Regions from separate parts of the Paenibacillus sp. NN59 genome, predicted to be linked through region 1. Evidence: riboswitches for the same ligand, from Rfam matches in the RefSeq annotation. Region 1 holds a riboswitch; the other holds the start of a gene.

Evidence for each region. A riboswitch is a leader RNA that binds a small molecule or an ion and turns the genes downstream of it on or off. The one in region 1 is predicted to bind FMN.
Region 2: linked by a shared signal. The riboswitch ahead of ACT89M_RS16275 (DMT family transporter) and the one ahead of ribD (bifunctional diaminohydroxyphosphoribosylaminopyrimidine deaminase/5-amino-6-(5-phosphoribosylamino)uracil reductase RibD) in region 1 are both predicted to bind FMN.

The regions. Positions count from the first base shown of each region.
Region 1 is NZ_CP199678.1:4,115,937-4,127,388, forward strand. Features, by position in the region: gene ACT89M_RS18075 (S1 family peptidase) at 1-128, opposite strand, end outside; gene ACT89M_RS18080 (spore maturation protein) at 192-725, opposite strand; gene ACT89M_RS18085 (nucleoside recognition domain-containing protein) at 732-1,358, opposite strand; gene ACT89M_RS18090 (D-alanyl-D-alanine carboxypeptidase family protein) at 1,420-2,607, opposite strand; gene ytfJ (GerW family sporulation protein) at 2,746-3,219, opposite strand; gene ACT89M_RS18100 (DUF2953 domain-containing protein) at 3,451-4,188, opposite strand; gene scpB (SMC-Scp complex subunit ScpB) at 4,420-5,112, opposite strand; gene ACT89M_RS18110 (segregation and condensation protein A) at 5,081-5,881, opposite strand; gene ribH (6,7-dimethyl-8-ribityllumazine synthase) at 5,985-6,452, opposite strand; gene ACT89M_RS18120 (bifunctional 3,4-dihydroxy-2-butanone-4-phosphate synthase/GTP cyclohydrolase II) at 6,555-7,796, opposite strand; gene ribE (riboflavin synthase) at 7,849-8,517, opposite strand; gene ribD (bifunctional diaminohydroxyphosphoribosylaminopyrimidine deaminase/5-amino-6-(5-phosphoribosylamino)uracil reductase RibD) at 8,530-9,633, opposite strand; FMN riboswitch at 9,978-10,140, opposite strand; gene ACT89M_RS18135 (hypothetical protein) at 10,293-11,452, opposite strand, start outside.
Region 2 is NZ_CP199678.1:3,708,921-3,720,372, forward strand. Features, by position in the region: gene ACT89M_RS16270 (DinB family protein) at 125-628, shown strand; FMN riboswitch at 714-862, shown strand; gene ACT89M_RS16275 (DMT family transporter) at 1,009-1,989, shown strand; gene ACT89M_RS16280 (amidase) at 2,184-3,692, shown strand; gene ACT89M_RS16285 (DUF3231 family protein) at 3,997-4,509, shown strand; gene ACT89M_RS16290 (glycoside hydrolase family 43 protein) at 4,635-6,206, opposite strand; gene ACT89M_RS16295 (amino acid permease) at 6,420-7,862, opposite strand; gene ACT89M_RS16300 (AMP-dependent synthetase and ligase) at 7,999-8,355, shown strand; gene ACT89M_RS16305 (manganese catalase family protein) at 8,528-9,382, opposite strand; gene ACT89M_RS16310 (YqcI/YcgG family protein) at 9,554-10,306, shown strand; gene ACT89M_RS16315 (LysE family translocator) at 10,492-11,136, shown strand; gene ACT89M_RS16320 (barstar family protein) at 11,385-11,452, opposite strand, start outside.

The DNA.
Region 1 (11,452 bases):
AAATAACCTGTAAAATGAATCGTCTGTTCAGCTTGAGCACCTGCTAACCCTGTCGAACCTGCAAGCATCGTTATAGCGAGCATACTTGTCAACACGTAACGGAGCATTCGTTTCCAACTCTTCTGCATGTCTCACTCTCCTCCGTTATTATTCTAGCATAACTAGTATATCGGTAGGAAAGGAGTAATAGTTTAACCAAAAACGATCAAACAAATGGCAAGTGCAGCTATGAATCCAACGACATCCGAAAACAATCCAACCTTAAGCGCGTACCGTCCGTTCCGAATACCAACTGCTCCGAAATACACAGTTAGCACATATAACGTCGTATCCGTACTGCCTTGAATGGTAGAGGCCATCCGGCCAATCATGGAGTCAGGGCCATACGTTTTGATCAAATCCGTTGTAAATGCAAGCGAGCCTGTCCCTGTTAATGGTCGTAATATCCCTAGCGGAAGGACTTCTCCAGGCACACCCATCCACGAGACGAGAGGAGTGAAGAACTGAATCACAAAATCCAGTGCTCCCGAGGCACGAAAAACACTAATGGCAACCATCATTCCCACCAGATGTGGGATGATGCTGATTGCAGTCGAGAAGCCGTCCTTGGCCCCATCAACAAAGGATTCATAGACCGGGACCTTTTTGGTAAACGCATATAATGGAACAAACGCGATAATAACCGGAATGGCCCAGACAGATATCCAGTTAATGAAGGTTAACAAGGTAGCTCATCCTTTCATGCCGGGATTACCGCTCTTGGATATACGCGGCGATCTGCGGAGAGTTCTATTTCGATACCAGCGATCAGCCATAATGGCAGCAAGCGTAGCTATAATGGTAGCCATTAAAGTTGTGCCTACAATCTCCGTGGCGTTCGCAGAATGATAGTTCAACCTGATCGCTATCAGCGTTGTTGGAATAATCGTAATACTCGCGGTATTCAGCGCCAGCAGTGTACACATAGCAGGGGATGCAGTCTGCTTGTCAGGATTCAGTTCCTGCAATTGTTGCATCGCCTTAATTCCCATGGGCGTAGCCGCATTCCCTAGTCCAAGCAAATTTGCACTCATGTTGGATAAGATGTAACCCATAGCCGGGTGGTTTTTGGGTACATCGGGAAATAGAAATCCGACCACCGGGCCAAGAAGTTTTGCAATCCGTCCAAGAAGGCCGGCATCTTCGGCCATTTTCATCATTCCCATCCAGAATACGAGTACACTGATCAGACCGAAACATACCGTCACACCGGTTGCCGCACCATCAAATGCTGCCTGGGTGACCACTTCAATCTTCCCGTTCACTGCCGCAAAAACAAAGCCGATCAAGATCATCATTAACCAGATCAGATTGATCATTGGAATCATTCCTCCCAGTAACAGCAAGCACAAGAGCGATCTTTCTATCCTTAAATCAAAATCAAGGTGATAACAGTCGACTTAGCACTGCCTTCCAGGCGGAAACCCAAGTCGTGACCTCTCCTATTCCACCTATAGTAGCATCTGCGATGGGTGGCTCTGGCGGAATATAGCTACCTTTGTAATACACAGGTATCGAGCCGATTGGTTCGCCTTTCAACTGCATTTCAATTCGCCCGGCTAGTCCAAACGAAGGATCTGTTGATTGTTTATTCTCTGTCACAGCGTCCTGTGTACGTTTATCCAGCAGAACCAATGTCTTGGTTATGTCTTCCTGTTCTCCTTTGGCGAGCGGGTATTTAAAACCACGCCCTGTTACGAGTTCCATGTTCTGAACAGGCTGTTCCTGTTTGGCAATCTCGATTAGTGGGAAATGTTCAAAGCCGAAATCCAGCATCTTCGCATGATCGTTCCAGTCATCGCCATCGTTAAGTGTCACCGCGGCCAGCTGTTGCCCGTCACGAGTCGCTGAGCTGACCAGGCATCTGAATGCCTTTTTGGTGTATCCAGTTTTCACCCCATCCGCACCTTCATACAAGCGAAGCATTTTGTTTTTGTTATGCCAGGAGTACTCCCAGCTTTCATTCGGATTGGGGGCGGATTTATTTTCTGTTGCCACGATGCGTTTGAATACCGGGTTATGGAGCGCGTAAGCCGTTAACCTCGCCAGATCGTTTGCGGTAGAGTAATGACCTTCGGCATCCAGACCATGTGGGTTCATAAAATGAGAACGAGTCAAACCGATCTGCTCTGCCTTTTTATTCATAAGCAAAACAAAACCTTCTTCCGAACCGCCGACATGCTCAGCAATTGCCGAAGCCGCATCATTACCTGAGCGAAGCATAAGACCGTATAACATATTTTCTAGTGTCATCTCCTCGCCCAGTTTAAGGTATAGCGAAGATCCTTCTTTGGCAAAAGAAGATGGTGTAACCTTGACCTTTGCATCTAACTTACCTTCTTCAATCGCAACGATGGCAGTCATGATTTTAGTCAAACTTGCGATGCGCGACTCTTTGTCCCCATCTTTACTATACAGAATTCGCCCTGATGTCACATCGATGAGCGCTGCACTTTGCGCATGAGTAGACGGTCCAGCAATGGTCGCCTGAACTGACGATGCACCCATAGTTGAAAGTAACAGTACAGGCAAGAGCGTACCTACAATAACCTTCATTAATTTTCGCATCCACATTCCTCCGGGTCGCTTGGAATCTTGTACTATCCTATGTCTGGACAACCCGGAGTATGTCCCGCACAGGAAAAAACAGCAAAAATCCCCCTTGCACCTTAAAGTGCCAGAGGGATTACGAATTAATCATATGACTCAGCTATACGTTGTATGATCCGTTGTCACCCGCACATCATGTTCTGTTGTGCCATGATTACGGTGGCGGAACATTTCCTGAATGCGATCGAGTACATAAGGTGTTGAATCAATCAATTTTTCAAACAAGTGCGTCGAATTGTCAAGCGGCACGATGTGCACACCTTGCTTGCCAACAACCAGAAAAGCGATTGGACGGATGGATACACCCCCACCACTACCACCGCCAAATGGGGAAGCAACCTTTGCGGAATGAGCATGTTCCGTTGTGCTTGATGCGTTGTTACCTTTTCCATCACTTACATTAAAATCACTTCCGCCTGCCGCGAAGCCAAATCCAACTTTACTAATCGGCAGAATGACCGTACCATCCGGTGTTTCTACAGGATCGCCAACGATTGTATTGACATCCACCATGCCCTTGATATTTTCCATTGCAGTTTCCATTAATCCTTGAATTGGATGATCTGACATGTGACTTCCCTCCAGTTTCAATAATAAACTATATCCGTTGAGCTTAAGCAGATTAACACAAACAAGTTGTGTCAATGATTAATCAACTTATATAGGTTTTTGATCTAACCATATCATCCCCAAACTTGCAGGACTTATGTAATCAATACAGGGAATCGTTATCGCATGTTCTCGTCGCAGAACCTTAACACCAATACAGTGGATTCAATCTCAGGCTAGTTAAGTTCTGCTTTAACGAGCTTCCTTTTCCGCAATGTGCCTATGCTTCTTCTTTTGCTTTGATTTGCGGCGTTGCTCCCGAAGGAGTTTAATCCACATTCGCCAGCCACCCTCGACCTGCAGCACGCGGGTAAGCAGTCTCATTCCAGCAATTAAGATGGCCGTCATGCGGATTCGCAGTTTGAAATCCAGTTCTGTTCGAAATTCCATCTCGTCGGACCATACCGGAAGAACCTCAAGGTCAGGCACCGTTTTGAAACGCATTTGGTACGTTAAGAAGCCAACAATCATGGACTTAATACTCCATAACCAACCTGTTAGCATTGCTGTGTAAGCAGCATCACCTACACCAACCGCAGTAGACCAGAACAGATTCGTTATATATACTCGTCTGAGCGTCTGTCTGACCCATACTTTCAGAGCCTCTGTTGCTCGAAGCATCACCTTGACTTCTTTTACCCAGTTTTTTACTTTTCGTTTGTTCACCTGCTCGCTACCCAAAACTTCTCCTCGGGAATGGTTCATGGACTGTTCTGTTTTAAGCAAGAAGCCTTCTTTCATATTTCGGAAAACAATGCTCGGAATTTCGTAATTCATCCGCACGAAGCCATACAGCAGTCGAACATTGATATTTGCGTAGTCATCGCTCTTATGTTTGCGAAATATAACATGAACATGAACATTTGAGATGAGGACTGCGGCAATCAGCAGTGCGATGAACAAACCGATTCCTCCAAGCCAGATCCACACAGGCCTTACCTCCAAGCCCTCGATTCTTATCATGTCTAGTATGGCATTCCTTGCTGGAAAAAATTCACGAATGCCATGAAATTCCCCAATTTTTGCCGAAATCACCATCGAAATGCTCGATATCGTATACATCTTTCCAGACAACTTCACCGCTGTTCTGGAGAAAATACAAAAAGACAACGTGGATCGATCTCCACATTGTCCTTATATGGCTTTAACTATTAGCATTTATTAGGAGGAGGAACCCGAAGAATCATCCTCTGGATCTACAGCGATATCTTCTTCCGGGAATGCTGCTTCCTCTTCAAAATCAAACACGCTTTGTACGTCAGTATCCGAGACATCCGGCTGATTCATGTCCAACTTGTTGAATAACAACTGCGTTTCTTCCTCCAAGTTTTCCGAATCTTCAAACAAACCCGGTTCGGGAAGATCTTTAATCGAAGCTAGTCCGAAATAATCAAGGAATGACTTCGTTGTTCCGTACAATATCGGGCGTCCAATCGCTTCCGCTCTCCCCACTTCAACAATGAGATCCTTGTTCACGAGTGTATGGATGGCACGCTCCGATTTCACGCCACGAATCTCCTCAATCTCTACCCGTGTAATGGGCTGACGATAAGCTACAATGGCCAAAGTTTCAAGCGCCGCTTGGGATAACGATGTACGTGCAGGAGAGTAAGCAAGCTTCTCAAAATAGGCCGCATGTTCCGGCAATGTTCCGAGTTGCACGACACCTGCAATCTTCAGAATCTGCACACCTCGCCCTTGCCTTGCAAAATCGACGATCATGTCCTCAATGGCATCCGTAACCAGTTCTACCCGCTGGTCCACAATTTCAGCAATCTGTTTGACACTTAGACCTTCTTCTCCGGACAAAAACAAAAGGCCCTCAATAATCGACTTCAATTTCGGAAAATCCATGATTCGTTGTTTCCCCTCTCCACTCCATAACGATATCCTCAAACAACCGTTCCTGGTAACAAACAATCTGCTTCATCTTCATCAGCTCCAGCACTGCTAGAAACGTAACCACGATCTCATGGCGATATATCTGATCATCCATAAGCTTGGAAAATAACAACCGCCCCCCAGGACCTAAATGCTCCAAGGCACCAATAACTTCACGTATGCGATCCTTGACCGAAATTTCGTCCCTTTTGATCCGGGTGACCGTTGTACGCTTCTCAGCCTTTCGAAGTGCTTTCTGAAACGCCGCGATGAGATCAGAAGTATGCAGACCTTGCACCGGATTCGTTTGTTCCTCCATAGGCATATAAGGTCGCAAATCTTCGGGCTCTTTAGAAAAAATAAGACTGCGTTCCCATTCCCGTTCATGCAGATGCCGCGCTATTCCTTTATATTTGCGATATTCGATAAGGCGTGCAATCAGTTCGGCACGCGGATCATAATCCTCATCTTCCATATAATCATAATCCTTGAAATCCTCGATTACCGGCGGTTTGGGCAGTAAAAGTTTGCTCTTGATGGACAGCAGCGTAGCTGCCATCACCAGAAATTCACTTGTTATATCCAGTTCCAGCTCCTGCATGGAATGCAGATACGCCATGTACTGATCGGTAATATCGCTGATGGGAATATCCTGGATGTCGATCTCAGCCTTATCAATCAGATGCAACAACAGATCCAAAGGCCCTTCAAAAGTCTCCAGTTTGTATGTAACTACCGTCACTAGACGAATCCTCCCGCCAGAAAAATACAAAACCCTGCCAGCCGTCCGAAACCGGTATCCCGATTTCGTCTGCGCAAAGCAGGGCACTACTATTAAATAAGCACTATTTTAGCTGTTTCGTCAAGTTCGCCATTTCAATTGCAGCTGTAGCAGCATCCCAACCTTTATTGCCGGCTTTCGTTCCTGCACGCTCAATCGCCTGTTCAATGTTCTCCGTAGTAACCAATCCAAAGATGGTCGGCACCCCTGTTTTCAGATTAATTGCCGCTACCCCTTTAGCCATCTCGTTGCAGACATAATCATAATGTGTTGTTGACCCACGGATAACCGTTCCGAGTGTGATGACTGCATCGTATTTGCCGCTTTCGGCCATTTTCTGAGCGATAAGCGGGATTTCGAAAGCTCCCGGTACCCAAGCTACATCTACTTCATTATCTTGCACACCGTGACGTTTGAACGCATCCAGCGCCCCGCTAAGCAACTTGCTCGTAATAAATTCATTAAAACGTCCAACTACCACGCCATATTTTAAACCTTCCGATACCAAATGTCCTTCAAAATAGTTAGGCATTATCGTCATCTCCCTGTCGATATATAATGTTATAGGTGCTGCAATTGAACATGTGAAATCTCCAATATTTACATATCAGAAAAATATCGTGAGTAGCTGAAATCACTGTTCATTCTGCTCGATATCATCAAACTTGAGCATATGGCCCAATTTGGCTTGCTTGGTGTGAAGGTAAGCTGTATTATCTTCATTCTCCTGCATCTGAATCGGTACACGCTCTACCACTTCCAGACCATATCCTTCCAAGCCTTTAATTTTCCGTGGATTATTCGTTAATAATCGAATCTGACGAACATTAAGATCCTTCAAAATTTGTGCACCAATCCCATAATCGCGCAGATCAGCAGCAAAACCAAGCTTCAGATTGGCATCCACTGTATCCAGACCTTCTTCTTGCAGCTTGTAAGCCTTGAGTTTGTTGATTAAACCGATCCCACGGCCTTCTTGTCTCATATAGAGCAGTACGCCATTACCTTCATCATGAATCTGCTTCAGCGCCGCATCAAACTGCGGGCCACAGTCACAACGGTGAGAGTGGAACACGTCGCCAGTCAAACATTCGGAGTGAACACGAACCAATACAGGTTTGGAACCGTCAATATCCCCTTTGACCAAGGCAACATGTTCTTTATTATCCACTGCATTCGTATACGCCACTGCCTGGAATTCGCCAAAGTCCGTCGGCATACGCACGGAAACTTCACGTTGCACCAGCTTCTCCTTCTCATTCCGGTAACGAATCATGTCCTGGATACTAATCAGTTTCAGATCATGCTTACGTGCAATCTCCTGCAGGTCAGGAAGTCTGGCCATCGTACCATCCTCCTTGATCACCTCACAGATGACACCTGCGGGGTAAGAGCCGCACATGATCGCCAGATCAACTGCCGCTTCCGTGTGTCCGGCACGACGCAACACACCGCCGTCTTTGGCAATGAGCGGAAACATGTGACCCGGCTTGCGAAAATCACTGCTTTTCGCATTCGGATCAATCAAACCTTTAACGGTAATGGAACGCTCATGCGCCGAGATTCCCGTCGTTGTATCTTTGTGATCCACAGAGACCGTAAAAGCTGTCCCATGGAAATCTGTATTCTGCTGAACCATCGGTTTCAAATTTAATTCATCTGCCCGCTGCTGCGTAATGGGAACACAGACGAGTCCTCGACCTTCGGTAATCATGAAATTGATGACCTCAGGGGTTGCTTTTTCAGCCAAAGCAATAAAATCCCCTTCATTTTCCCGATCTTCGTCATCGACCACAATTACGGGTTTACCCCGCATCAAATCATAAATAGCTGCCTCAATTGAGTCCAGAATGGATGGCTCGGATTGTTCTGACATCAGCTGCACCTCCTGTTTCCAGTTCTATGTTTTATCCCTGTCTTTCCTATGTTTATGCAAACCCGTGATTGGAGAGAAACTCTTCACTAAGACTGCTTGGCTTGCCTGTTCTCGTTTCCGCATGGCTCTTGCCGTATTGCAACAGATGATCTACATATTTCCCCAAAATATCACATTCAATGTTGACGGTATCTCCTGTCTTTTTGACATTCAAAACCGTTTCCCCAATCGTATGGGGAATAATCGAAACCGTGAAGGAACTTTGAGTCGTCTGTACCACTGTCAAGCTAATCCCATCCAAAGTGACCGAACCTTTTGGAATTAGAAATTTGAAAAGTTCATGGTCACCCGGTCTGATCTCAAAAACAACTGCATTCTGATCCCGAGTAATACTACCGATAACCCCAGTCCCATCCACATGTCCCTGCACGATATGACCGCCGAATCGTCCACCGGACAACATGGCCCGCTCCAGATTAACCTTACTGCCGGACTGAAGCTGATTGAGATTGGTGTGTCGATACGTTTCCGGCATGACGTCTGCGGTAAAACCTCCGCCTTCCAGCGTAGTCGCGGTAAGACAAACCCCGTTAACCGCAACACTGTCACCAATTTTTAGATCGTCCATAATGACAGAAGCAGCGATGTTCAGAACTAGGGCCTCACCTTTACGGCCAATGCGCCGGATCTGACCGACTTCTTCCACCAAACCCGTAAACATGCTATCTTCCTCCTATTCTGGCCAAATCGGAATACCGCCAATGCTAATATTATCTCCAACTTGCTCAATTTCCAGCTGATGCAATTGGATTGCCTGACTCATGCGCTCTACGCCTTCAAAACGGAAACTTCCCGGAGTATCATATCCACCCACAATCTTGGGAGCGATAAACATCAGTAAACGATCTACGAGCCGTGCTTCCAGCATTGCACCATTTAGTGTACCGCCGCCTTCTAGCAGAATCGAGCCAATATCCCGCTCTCCCAGTTTGCTCAGCCCATGTAGCAAATCTACGCGTGGTCCAGGCCCACAGCGAATAATTTCAACACCGTAAGCTTCGAGTCGCTCAGCCGCTTCCTGGCTAGCCTCATCGGTTGTAAGCACCCAAGTTGGCGCAAGTCCATCCTTGACCATTTTGGAGCCTACAGGCAACCTCAGCTTGGAATCCACAACGATCCGTACCGGACTGATGCCTTCTACCTGCAAGCGGGTAGTCAGCTCCGGATTATCGGCGATTACCGTATCCACGCCAACCATAATGCCTTGATGACGATGACGAAGCGCATGCACGATCTCACGCGCCAGTTCGTTGGAGATCCATTTGCTGTCCCCGCTACGCGTAGCAATTTTTCCATCCAGCGTAGAAGCTGTTTTGAGGGTAACGAAAGGAAGACCTGTTGTAATAAACTTGATAAACTTTTCATTCATACGTCTTCCGCGTTCGCGCAAAACACCCACTTCAACTTCGATGCCTTGTTGACGCAACATACTAATGCCTGTACCAGAAACCTGCGGATTCGGATCTTCACAACAAACCACCACCCGTTTAACCTTCTCATGGATCAAACGTTCGCTACAGGGTGGCGTTTTGCCATAATGACTGCAAGGTTCAAGCGTTACGTAAACGGTACTACCCTCCGCGTCGCTTCCAGCCATATTCAGCGCATGCACCTCTGCATGGCCTGTGCCTCGTTTCAGATGGCTTCCTAGACCAACAACACGTCCTTCTTTAACAACGACACATCCCACGACAGGATTAATTCCAGTCTGTCCTTGTGCCCGTTCTGCCATATCCAGTGCTAACGCCATATAAAATTCATCATTGATCATTTCCATATCCGTTCACCCCACGGTTATAATCTCGAACTAAAAAATCCCCACCGAACAATCTGTTCAGGTAGGGATGATGGAAGACTACTGTCATCTGCAGGAGAGATGAAACACACCAATACCGACACTTCACCAAAACCAGTTAACAGGTAAGTGAAAATAAACACATACCTTATTGCATACCCATTCGAGCTATAGAATGATATACAAAAAAATCAGGTGAAGAGTTTCTATATACGGTATTATGTACCAGAAAACTCATTATAAACAAGCCTTCCACACATATCATCCAAACGAGCTGAATGCTATGCGACATCACTCCTGCGGAGTGCAACCACACCGGCTTACACCCACTCCTTCTCCCATCCAGACTATACTGTCGGTTCTGGAATTACACCAGATCAGCCATCTGCTATAAGCAGACAGGTCACGGACTTTGCCATATCGGTGGAAAATAAATCCCCAACACGCATCACCGCCGGTAGGGAATTACACCCTGCCCTGAAGGATCGCTTTCGTTATTAATTGGATGTTAGCACTTTAATGTCAAAAAATCAATTCATTTTTGTTTCTTTTTGTCACATACTAACTTTTAATAAGCATTTATATTACAAAATCCGCATCTCATACTAGACACGGACTTCATCAATATTGGAAAATAAATTCTAAAGGTCTGGAAAACACCAGCTTGCCATGTGCCTCAAATCCTTTGCAGCATGGAACGGAACACTCTCAGGTTTGGGCTGGGAAGCATTAGGAGCTGGCATATCGCGGGCTACTCTTCTAACCCAACTGGTCGAGTCGATTCCAATGGCCGAACACTGCCAGCGCTCATCCGGCCTTGGACGAACGGTCAGAATAAGGTCTTCTTTTCCCGGCATATCGGGGAACACGCCATCCAGATATTCAACAATGGTACGTTTGTCCTTCACTTCATGACAATATACAGTAACCCAAGAACCACTAAGTACTTTCACTGCATATACGTCTCCAGGCTGCACTTCACCTGTACCGGCATCCGGAGATTTTTTCGGCACCTTCGCCTTGGTACCTACACCTCGTCTGCTTTCAAATGCACCAATAACGGTCTCACTCGCCAGTGGATTCGGTTCAGGCTTGTTCTCAAGCGATACATCACTGCAATCGAATTCACCAAAGATCAGGTTCAAATTGTGCTCGTTGATTCCTACAGATGAATCCCACCATGCCAAGGGAGCTTGTACCTCAACGCGGGTATTAGGTCTCTTGTCGCGTTCTGCATATGAGGTGAAGGCTGTAATCATTCCTGGCTGTTCTGGCGTGTCCAGAATGCCGATCAGCGCCAGCGTTTCAAGCAGTTCGCGGTAAACATATACTTTTTTCGTAGGCAGGAGTTGTTCTTTTTTGAGCGCATCCGCTGCCTTGCTGTACCGAGTCTTGGGCGGCAAATTGCGCAATACCGTTAACACCGCGCGTAACGTCCAGCGATCATACTCATTAGGAACAGGAGGCTCCTGCGAAGCAGCCATCTCTCTCAGAGCGAGTACATGTCCAAAGATATCTCCATCAAGCGGTGTACCGTTGGTCATTCGCCAGTACCACTGAAGCGAAGTATCTACTCCGTCATTCACATCCAAACCACAGATCTGGCACTTACGACTGGAAGGATATGGACTATATTCATGGTCAGGTATGCTGGTTGCAATCAGTTTTCCTGTAAGAAGTGAACGCCAGATCATTGGTGCTGACCATAGAGAAGCCACAAAAGCCTGAGCAGCCTCCTGAAGTATCCAACGCTCAGCCAATGTTCTCAGTTCTCGGATCGTATCCTCATGCTGCGGTCTTT
Region 2 (11,452 bases), 410 kb from region 1:
AGATGGTTACACCCTTTGAAATTGTGTTATATTAATTGTAACCACTTCCACCCACATTAGCTAGTTACCATCATGAAGATGCAAGGGCGAGATGAATCTGACAAGAGAGGAATGAAATTAAAAAATGAAAACAGTCACCACAGCATTAGATGTATTGGTTATTCAGAATGAAGATACCTGGGATCAATGTAACTGGATCGTCCCATTGTCAAAAGCGCTTGAGGGACTGAACGCCGAACAGGCTGCCTGGGTTCCTCCTTCAGGTGGACTGAGCATATGGCAACTAGCCAATCATATGTTTTATTACAATCAACGTATTTTGGAACGTCTTCAGGGAAAAGAACCGTCTGTACCCGCTGCAGATTCCAACGTAGCTACGTTTGGTATTTCCGGTGATCCTTTGAACGAAGCTGGCTGGAGCAAGCTGATGGAACAAACCACTAAACTGGCTGAGCAGTTACGCGACACCCTTGCTACATTACAGGACTCGAAGCTTGAGGAAGCTTATATGGATTCCGACGACAACTGGGCTCAGACGCTTGCCCGCTGGGTTCTACACGATGCCTATCATGCAGGTCAGATTGTGCAGTTGCGGAGGCAACAGGGATGCTGGAGTATTGTTTTCTAAAAAAACACTTGAACTGATAGCGTTTACAGGAATAAGATGAACTTCATAAGGTTACAACTTGTTCAATACACTAATTAAAATTGAATAGGATCTTCGGGGTAGGGTGCAATTCCCAACCGGCGGTGATGTTCTTATAGAACCAGCCCGCGACTCGCTGTTTAGTTACCACCTGGCAGCGACTGACTTGGTGCGATTCCAAGGCCGACGGTATAGTCCGGATGAGAGAAGATCAACACAACGGCAAGCCGTATTTGGGAAGTCTTTTTCCCTGACGCCTTGTCTTTGAATGGTCCCCCGTTTATTTGGCGTACGCCAAGGACGGGGGATTTTGTCGATTTTGCCAACTGAAGATTCCGTGTTCTGACGAAGGAGTCCTGAATATGGAAAACACATCAACAGCATCAACGATTTATCGCAAGGAACGAAGCAACACCGGATTTTGGCTAGTTGTGCTAGGCGCAGCCCTCTGGGGTGTAGACCCCTTATTCCGCATCCTTTTGCTAAAAACGATGACTTCTACACAGATTGTTCTAATCGAACACATCATCGTCAGCCTTGTCGCGATTCCGGTATTATGGAAGTTCCGGGATGATCTGAAGAAACTGCGTGCACGTCACTGGATCGCTGTTATCTTCATTTCCTGGGGCGGATCAGCGCTGGCAACGGTATTATTCACTTTGGCGCTTACCCATAACGATCCCAATACGGTATTGTTGTTGCAAAAAATGCAACCACTCTTCGCAATTGTACTTGCGAAATTGTTATTAAAAGAAACATTGCCGCGTCACTTCGGCGGACTGTTCATCATTGCGCTGGCAGGAACATATCTGCTTACGTTTGGCTTCTCACTTCCGCTCGGCAACTGGAATAACTGGATTCATGCAGGTAGTCTGCTGTCTCTTGGTGCCGCAGCTTTGTGGGGTGGATCTACCGTTATGGGCCGGTTAATGCTTGGTCAAGCTCGTTATGAGACGGTCACCTCCCTTCGCTTCGTCGTTGCGCTTCCACTCCTGATCTTCATGACCTGGAATGAAGGTGCACCTTGGACACTCCCGGCTGGAACAGGGGCACAGGCTGCCGTTATCCTGAATATTCTTGGGCAGGCACTTTTACCAGGCTTGCTAAGTCTACTCTTGTATTACAAAGGGTTGTCTTCCACCAAAGCTTCTGTTGCAACCCTCGCAGAACTCAGTTTCCCGATGGCCGGCGTGCTTGTAAACTGGATTGCATTCCGTACGCTGATAACCTGGGAGCAATTGCTTGGCTTTATCCTGATCTGGATCGCACTATTCCTGATCTCCAAACAGCAGGAACGCTCTACACCGATCGCCGAGGCCGCACCCAAACTTCGCACGGAGTAATACATTTTCATCTGGTTCAAATAATATAAGCACTGTTTCACCTTAATGAGGTGAACAGTGCTTTTCTTCTGCCGTATTTCTTCTATTATGATGGATTGATGTTTTGTTTTTTGTCTGCCTAGGTGGTACGATGGCTTATGGAACTTGGAACAAGATATCCAACAGGAACTATTTTCAGAGAGGAACGATTACTAATGTCTTCATTCTCATATACCTCCTATGACTCTATAGGGCTCGCCGAACTGATTCGCTCCCGGGAAGTATCCCCGGTTGAACTGCTTGAAGCTGCCTATGCACGTCTGGAAGAAGTCAATCCACATCTCAATGCAGTCATTCGTACATATGAAACACGTGCTCGGCAGGAAGCCAGCATGGTTAGGCCTGGAGAACAGCCATTTGCAGGTGTGCCGTTGCTCCTCAAAGATATTTCTCAATCTTTGGAAGGTGAACTTCTTACCTCTGGCTCACGTCTGTTCAGCGAACATCGTGCTCTTCGCAACTCCAATTTCGTAACTCGTTTGCTCGAAGCAGGCTTTATTGTGATCGGACATACGAATACACCGGAATTCGGGTTGAAAAATATAACCGAGCCACGTCTACACGGGCCAACGCGCAATCCGTGGAATGTGAATCATTCCCCAGGCGGCTCAAGCGGCGGTGCCGCTGCCGCTGTAGCATCAGGCATCGTGCCGCTTGCTGGCGCAAGTGATGGCGGTGGTTCCATTCGAATTCCCGCTTCTTTCAGCGGTTTGTTTGGGCTGAAACCAACCCGCGGACGCACTCCCGTTGGTCCAGGTGTGGGAAGACAATGGCAAGGAGCCTCGATAGATTTTGCAGTATCTCGCTCCGTCAGAGACAGTGCTGCACTGCTGGATACGCTCCAGATTATCCAACCGGAAGCCGCATTTCATGCACCATTATTCCCAGGAAGTTACCTGACTGATATGAACTATCCGCATCAACGCAAATGGCGAATCGCTTATACGATGGATTCACCTGTCGGCACACCTGTCAGTGAAGATGCCAAAGAGGCTGTGATGAAATTAGTCCATTTCTTGGAATCTCAAGGGTATCATGTTGAAGAAAAGTTAAGTCCAGTCAATGGCGTACGCCTGATGGAAAACTATTACATGATGAACAGCGGCGAGATGGCCGCTATGATTTCATCCATGGAACATAGTATGGGTCGTTCTCTCACTGCAGATGATATGGAGATTGAGTCCTGGGTACTGGCTGAAGCGGGCAAAAAAGTATCTGCTGCTGAATTTGTTCATAGCTTGGCCGAATGGGACGTGGCGGCTGCGCAGATGTCTACGCTGTTTGAACGGTATGATTTTTACATCACACCTGTTAACGCTTTTCCCGCACCCCGGATTGGCGAACTGACGCCACATGCGGAGCAGATTCAACATCTGATGTCCGTCAGTGATCTCGATAAAACGGCGCAACAAGAGCTGATCTATGAGATGTTCAAGCCGAGCCTTAAGTACACCCCGTTCACGCAGCTTGCAAATCTGACAGGCCAACCTGCCATTAGTCTTCCTCTGCATTTAACTGCAGAAGGATTGCCAATGGGTGTTCAGGTTATGGCAACCAAAGGCCGTGAAGATTGGTTATTACATCTGGCGGGACAACTCGAATCAACAGAATTGTGGGTTGGCATGGAAGCGAATCCCATGTTCCCAACCTCGACAAAAGCTTAAAATACTTATAAAAGCGGAAAGAAGCCAGCAGAACATAACTGTATGGCTTTTTTTCAGTGGAACAGGAATCGCATCAGAGCAGAGAACCTGATGCGATTTGAATGATTCTTTAATTTAGTCCATGTGACTATCTTGGATGATAATTACAGTTGTTCATGTGACCATCTTTCTGACAATAGATTTCGGTTAACATAATAATGATGATGTAAATCAAAATCTCGGACTACTTCTCTACCGGATAAAATTTGCTTGTCATGTAAACCCTAATGTAGTGAAATAAATAACTTAGCGGGAGGGATCAGCGATGGGAATTTTAAGTGGAAATCCTAAAAACGAGCCCATGCATTATGGAGAAATCTATAGTGCATGGGAGTGCTCAATGGTAGCCAAAGGAGCTGTCTCTTGTTATCAGGCTTATATGAATCACGCAGGAGATAAAGATTTGAAGAAAATTTTAGAAGACTTGCTGGATCAGGCAAGACTGGAAATTAAAGAATGTGACGCCTTACTCACCGAGAACGGTATCACGCCCGCTCCGACTCTTCCAGAGAGACCCGTTGTGGCATTAGAGGACATTCCTCCTGGCGCAAGGTTTACTGATCCAGAGATCGGTGCCAAAATTGCAGCTGATAATGCTCTTGGATTAGTCGCCGCGAGTCAGACTATTGGCCAATCCATCCGCGAGGACATTGGTGCACTGTTTGCGAAGTATCACGTTACCAAAACGGCACTGGGTGTTCGAATTCTCCGTTTGAGTAAAGAAAAAGGATGGCTTATTCCTCCGCCGCTACAAGTGAAAAGGCCGGATGGCGAATAGTCCTGTGATATCAAACGAATTAAATAAAGACATTTAATAATGATTTAAACACACAACATTAAAGAAGCCGAGATGAGAATAATAACATATCCCTCTTCTCGGCCTCTTTTGTATTCAGAAATGAACTAGACTTTCTTATCTCCCGACTCGTAATTGAAGTATTCCACATCCACATACCCTTGTTCTCTTTCATAATTCAAGTTATATACTCCAACGCGATTTCCACGATAATGTCCCCATCCCAGTGGATAGACATCCCCAAAGGAAATAAATTTCTCGCCATCGAGACTATATTCATACCTGTTTTCACCGCGCAAGTTCCAAATGGATCTCAACCATAGGGTAGTCGCATCAGCATCAATAGATGGTCCCCATTCGATTGTACCTAATTGATTGAACTTCAATGCCCGAGATCCTTGCTGCTGATGAATACCAATCGTACAATAGGTTTGTCCAAAATGGCATAGACCCGCTTCCTGGTCATCCACCATTCCACTTAGATCATACTTGGCAGTCACTACGTTATGAGGCACACGATACGCCCGTTGGGAAAGAATGTTCGAAATTTTAAAGAAATCATTCTTCTCCGAGGGTACACTTGCATGCAAACGCAAATATCCTGGTCTCTCTGTTAAAGACCACATATCCGCTTTAGGTTGGTGGTTCCACCCCCAATGAGACTGCAGTACCCGGCTATTGAAATCATCATTCACGGTTAAGATCGTTTTGGGATAACCTTGAATTGGTTTTTTCCCTCCCCATACCATTTCTCCGACACCGTCACGGTCTGTATCCTCACCAATGATTGGCCAACCGTCAACCCACGTAACGGGAAGCAGGTGAAGAGTTCTGCCTTCAAAGTAACCACCGGCTCCCTGGTGACTAATGAAATACCACTCCCCAGACGGTGTTTGCACAAGTCCGCCTTGATTCGGTTCGCGGTCCACTTCCACACCATGCGTATGAATTAACTCTTTTTCTTCGTAAGGACCGTATAAATGCTCTGAACGGAGCATCATAACAATCCTTACCTCCTCACCATTTCTCGGTCGAACTTCACTGTGAAAAATGTAATAAAGACCGTTTATTTTGTAAAGCTTACTCGCTTCGCTACCTTTATATTGATGGATCACAACACCACTGTCATGCAAAATTTGTTTTCCATCGTCGCTAAGTTTAAACAGGTAAATATTATAATTGTCGGCAAAATTCGTAGCCACCAGATATCCTTGACCGTCATCATCCCAAAAAGGACAACAATCATCCCAACCAGAAGTCTCCCAACTATGATAAAGAGGCTCCCATGGGCCAGCAGGATCTGTAGCTGTGCTTACGAATAAACCCTCATCCGGTGTGAAAAAATACACCCAAAATTGATGGTCATGAAAACGGATCGCTCCCGCCCAGACTCCTCTTGCATAACGATTCATTCGATCATGCCGATATTCTGGCCCGATAACTGTCAAATCTTCTACAACATGACTAATTACATTCCAATTGACTAGATCTTTAGAGTGCAGAACAGCCATACCTGGTGAGCAATGTAATGTGGAAGAGATCGCATAGTAATCTTCCCCAACGCTTATCACATCTGGATCGCAGTAATCTCCAGGCAAGACCGGATTGACATAAGTACCGTCCCCTTGATCGCCCCATTTTCCTTCACTGGAAAGCAAAAAGTAATCTTTGTTCATCATTGTTTCCCTCTTTTCTGGGATGCAGTTGACCTAACTTTTTGATGATCTGATACATTACACTACGAATCTTGTAATCATCATATTACTTGAAAATTAATATATAAGATAGATAAAACATGATCCCGATTTTTCAGAGATCATGTTTTATGATGAAACCTTAGGCAACGTAGATTCAGAAGTAACCACCTGTTTAGCTTTAGAAGTTTATGTTCTTCACTTGATTTTGTTCCTTTGTTTACGAATACCTGTAATATGAAAGGCTGCTCTCTCCGAGGGGCTGCTCTCATCAGCTTGCTCCTTTTGCTCGTCTTGCTCCGTACTTGCAGCGGATGATGTTTTTTTGCGCTTGCGTTGCACGATGATATCACTTAAAGCAATTAGAGAAATCAACAGTAAACTAATAAAGAAACCTGGCCGGCTTAACCCATGAAAAAGAGTTCCAGTTATGGCCGTGCTGATCAGCACCAATCCAGTCCAGCGTTTTATCACATCTATGGTGCGAGATTTCAGCAACCGACCTGAGGAGAGCAAGATAAATAGCCAGTTATACATCAGCATTAACCCTGCAGCAGTAGTTACATATTCATAGACTTTTCCAGGAAGCAGTAGCGACATGATAATCGTACCAATCAAACCACAACCAATCAGACACAAGGCAAATAGAGGATATTTCTTCTTCCATTTCTGTGAGAATAACTTTGGCGCATCCCCCTCCTGTGCCAGTGTAATCATCATGGAGGTCACTGCATAGAGCGATGCGGTCATCGTAGAGAAACCGGCCACAATCAGAACACCGTTGAACAAATGTGGTACAAAAGCAAGGTGATCACTGCTCAGTGCAAGTACAAACGGACTTTCTTTCGGATTAAAAGCAGACAGCGGAACCATGGTTAGTGCAAGGCCAATGGAAACGACATAAACTGCAGACAGTGAAATAAGCATGACTTTGCCTGCTTTGGGTGCATCCTCCGGTTTTTCCAATCGATACGACATAATGCCGAGTACTTCAATACCTCCATACGCATAGAAAGCAAACAGGAATGCAGACCACAATCCTACTGTCCCTTTCGGGAAAATGGAAGCCATGTCCATCGGTACCTTATGTGCATATTTGGTGCCCCCAATCCAGCCGGCAAGTAAAGCAATCGCCAGAACCAAAAACATGATTATAGCTGCTATTTTAATGACTGCAAGTACATTCTCAACCCGGTCGAATCCCTTGTTTCCAAAAAACACAATACATAAACCGACGATTCCAAACCCCGCGGCAAAGATCCAGAGTGGCACGCTGGGAAACCAGAATCGTGAGAAGATAGAAAGTGCGGTCAACTGACTCCCCATAATGAGAAGCTCCGAAAACCAATAGACCCAACCACTCGCAAAACCTGCCCATGCGCCAAATGCCTTCTTCGCATAAGAACGAAATGATCCTTGCTCTGGATGGTCCGAAGTCATGCGTGCCAAAGCATCAAAAACAACGTATGTACCTAACGCAGCAAGTGCATAAGCAATTACTACAGCGGGTCCCCCGATGGTAATCGCTAGACTTGAACCGAGAAAATAACCTGTTCCTATGGTGCCCGCAACGCCCAACAAACTAAGTTGCCACCATTTCAATTTCTTTTCATCCGATGATTTGCCTGAAGCGTGACTCATTTCGTCAATCCTTTCCCTTTTGATAATCGTCGCAACAGGTAGCCTTCCCCAATTGGAGCAAAACATCTCCCTGAATATTTCTTCGAACCTCTCAGCATAATACACAGGTAAATTCAAACAAATAGGAGGCACCATCATGAACCAATATTCACAATCTCAACAGATTACGCAACTCGCTCAACAACTGACGCAACAAACACAACAAGCTTCTATGCAATATCAACAATTGCTGAGACAAGAACAAAGCAATGCTCAACAACTGGAACAACTGGCCCAGCGCGAGCAACAAGCGGCGCATATTATTCAAACCGCATTGCAAGGACATCAAACAGCCATTCAGCAATTGCAACAGATTTCTAACCTTGCTCAACAGCTTGCGAACACCTCTTCACAGCATGTATCCTACATCGATCAACCGTATAATACACCTAACACGACAATCCAAGGCCAAGGTCAGTCATTCGGCAATTTCTCCAACCAGCACCGCCAATAGGTTAGAAAATCAGTCATTCGCAAGAAATAAGGAGCTCAAAACTGAGCTCCTTATTGGCGTTTCAGCTAAAACTATTGAAGAAGAAAGACCCCAAAGGGTCTTCCTTTTGTTCATTTTTTTATTTTGTTTCTCTTATCAGAATCTGCACTGTTCAATCATTCTTCTTGTGAACTTAAGCATTTAAATCATTTGTACCTGGGCTATGTTCGTTTGGTAGCTCTGGCATATAAGGAAGCGGATGGCCCTGAGGTGGGTCAACAACTCTAAGCTCTCCCCCATTGCGGCTTGGTGTTTGACCGCTGAAAATTTCAGCTATTCGTGTATTATCCAAACGGAAGTTGAATTGTGCGTTGTGAAAGCCCATATCGACATATTTCCGGCACTCCGGATATTTGTTAATGTCATAATTCGGAATCGGGAATATTCCGCCCCAATCCACACCTAGTGTTTCCAGTGCTTTCGCAAATGCATTTTGATGGGCATTATCCCGAACGATCAGAAAGGCGAGCGTTTCACGAAACGCTTTATTGGTGCTCATCTCATATATTCTCGATTTTTGCAGAACACCAGTGGATTCAAGCACAATGTTATCCAACAGATTACTAATGAGATTTCCATGGTCATATACATAATTGCCAAGCCAAGGATTGCCAGCAGCGTCTACAGGCAAGGAACTCTGTGCTCCCATGATGTAATGATGCGGATTAGCATGTTTGATCGCTTCATCAAGTGGAGCACCGTCTACACCGGCATTTCCAACCCCATCTGCTCCAGCTCCGGTTAACAACTGGTTAATGGTCTGCTGTACAAGCTCGATATGGCTTAACTCCTCCAGAAACACGCCGCGGATCAAATCTCTATACTGTGTTGCTTTCCCCCGGAAATTGCTACTTTGGAAGAAAAACTGCATCATGGTACGCATTTCACCGAACTGACCACCGAGCGTTTCCTGTAGTACCTTGGCTGCCGCCGGATCGGGCTTGTCCGGTACAATCAGATTAATCAGGTCTTCACGATAGAAAAACATGGTAGTCCTCCATTCTAAAGTTGCTTGCGTTTCTAGTTTCCTGAGAATTTGTTGATTATATGTATTTTTATAATTAGTAATCTTTAGGGTACGACAATATTTACTTTTCATAAATGGACAGTCACCATTTTGCTTGCAGGCGATATCCTATAAGTAAAAGGAGGCTTACTGATGTCGCTATTGTTTTCTTCTACTGATATGGAAAATGGTGAGCTCCCACTGGATCTGTGGCAAAGGGATGCTTATCGTTTGTTCTCTGCCAAGATGAGTGACCGGGAGACCAGGTTCCCCTGCATTCCTGCAACCCAGGCATATGCACTGGGTCATCTTCGATATGGATTTGTCTTTCAGTCCAAACATCTTTCTCTTGCGGAGCAATTATCAGCAATTGTAACGGAATATGGAGCTTCTTCACGTTCCTTCGGGGATTTTTCATCACTAGTCATTTTTTTTGAAAAAGAAAAGGAAACAAAAGACGTGCTCACTTACGAACAATCATTCTGGAACCTGTTAAGTGAGATGCGAACTCTCGATACCCAATCATGGCCAGCAGATATCCCGGAAGACCCCGAGAATCCATTATGGGAGTACTGTTATAACGATGAACGGTATTTCGTTTATTGCGGTACACCAGCTCACATTTCAAGACAAAGTCGCCATTTTCCTTATCTCATGTTAGCTATGACGCCTCGCTGGGTCCTTGATTTATGGAATGAGCAGCCACAGCGGGCTGCAGCCATCGGGCCAAGAATTCGAGCGAGGCTTGCTGCCTATGACACGATTCCCGCACATCCTGAATTGAAGCAATACGGGGCAGAAGGAAATCTGGAGTATAAACAATATTTTCTACGAGATGATGACACTGCCCCATCCAAATGCCCTTTTCTACGCTCTTTGTTACAACAACCACAAGCAAAAGAATAACATCATCCGTATTCTAAACAAGCTCTCCTTCGAATAAGCTGTTATACGAGCCGAGGTGTGAGGAGAGCACTTCTTTTTATATCTCTTCCATGTGATGAGTTACATAGACTACTAGAGCAAACGTCTTTTTTAAGTGGACAAGCTTCTTTTCTTCCATCAACCCATCTCTCAGAAAGGAAATGATTATGGAGATTTATGTGAAATTTATCCTGATCGGGCTTGCTATTGCCATGCCGGTAGGCGCAATCACGGTAGAGATGACCAAGCAGGGACTGCGAAATGGATTCCTTCATGGCTGGGCGGTTGGTCTAGGTGGTATGACATTGGATATCGCTTTAATTATTGCTATGTATTTTGGATTTGCTACACTGTTATCCGTTCCATTCGTTCAGATTCCACTATGGTTGGTGGGTGCAGGATTTTTAGCTTATTTGGGATATGAGTCCATCCGTAATTCGGATATGAGCCTCATGACAACAGACGGAAAGACGTTTCCGACCAAGCCCTCTTTTTGGCGGACTTATCGTAATGGTTTATTGGTTGCGATCTCCCCGGGTAATCTGATGTTTTGGGTTTCTGTCTTTGGTGTTGTCTTATCCGACTCTTATCAATCGGCAGGCAAGCTCAGTTTTGTCATTGCGGCAATCGGGATATTATGTGGCATTCTGCTACATGATCTCGGTTTGCTCACCATCGTATCCATCACACGTAAAATGATGAGTCCCAGGATGGTACAGCTCGTTTCGAGCCTGGCCGGAGTTCTTCTAATTGGCTTTGCGTTCTACTTTTTATATAAGTTTGTTAGCGCATTGTGGCAAGTGCTTTTTTAAGAATAAGGCTCTTGATCCCTTCGTCATCTATCGTCCGACTCATTACATGTATTACTTACATTGTGATTAAAAAAAGCTGCCCTTTCATTGGGAAAGGAGCAGCTTTTTCTATTGACGTTCTTCTCAGAATGTGGAGGTTCGTTTATACGTTACTCGGAGTTGATTGGAGTGTGATTGTATGATTTATAGCGATGTAACAATGGAGCATATTTGACTTTACTATTATGAATTTTTCATATGTTGAAATTTTATAATTTTACTGTAAATCTAAATAATTCCTCCAGCTGTTCATCGACCTCGTACAGTAAGTTCATCA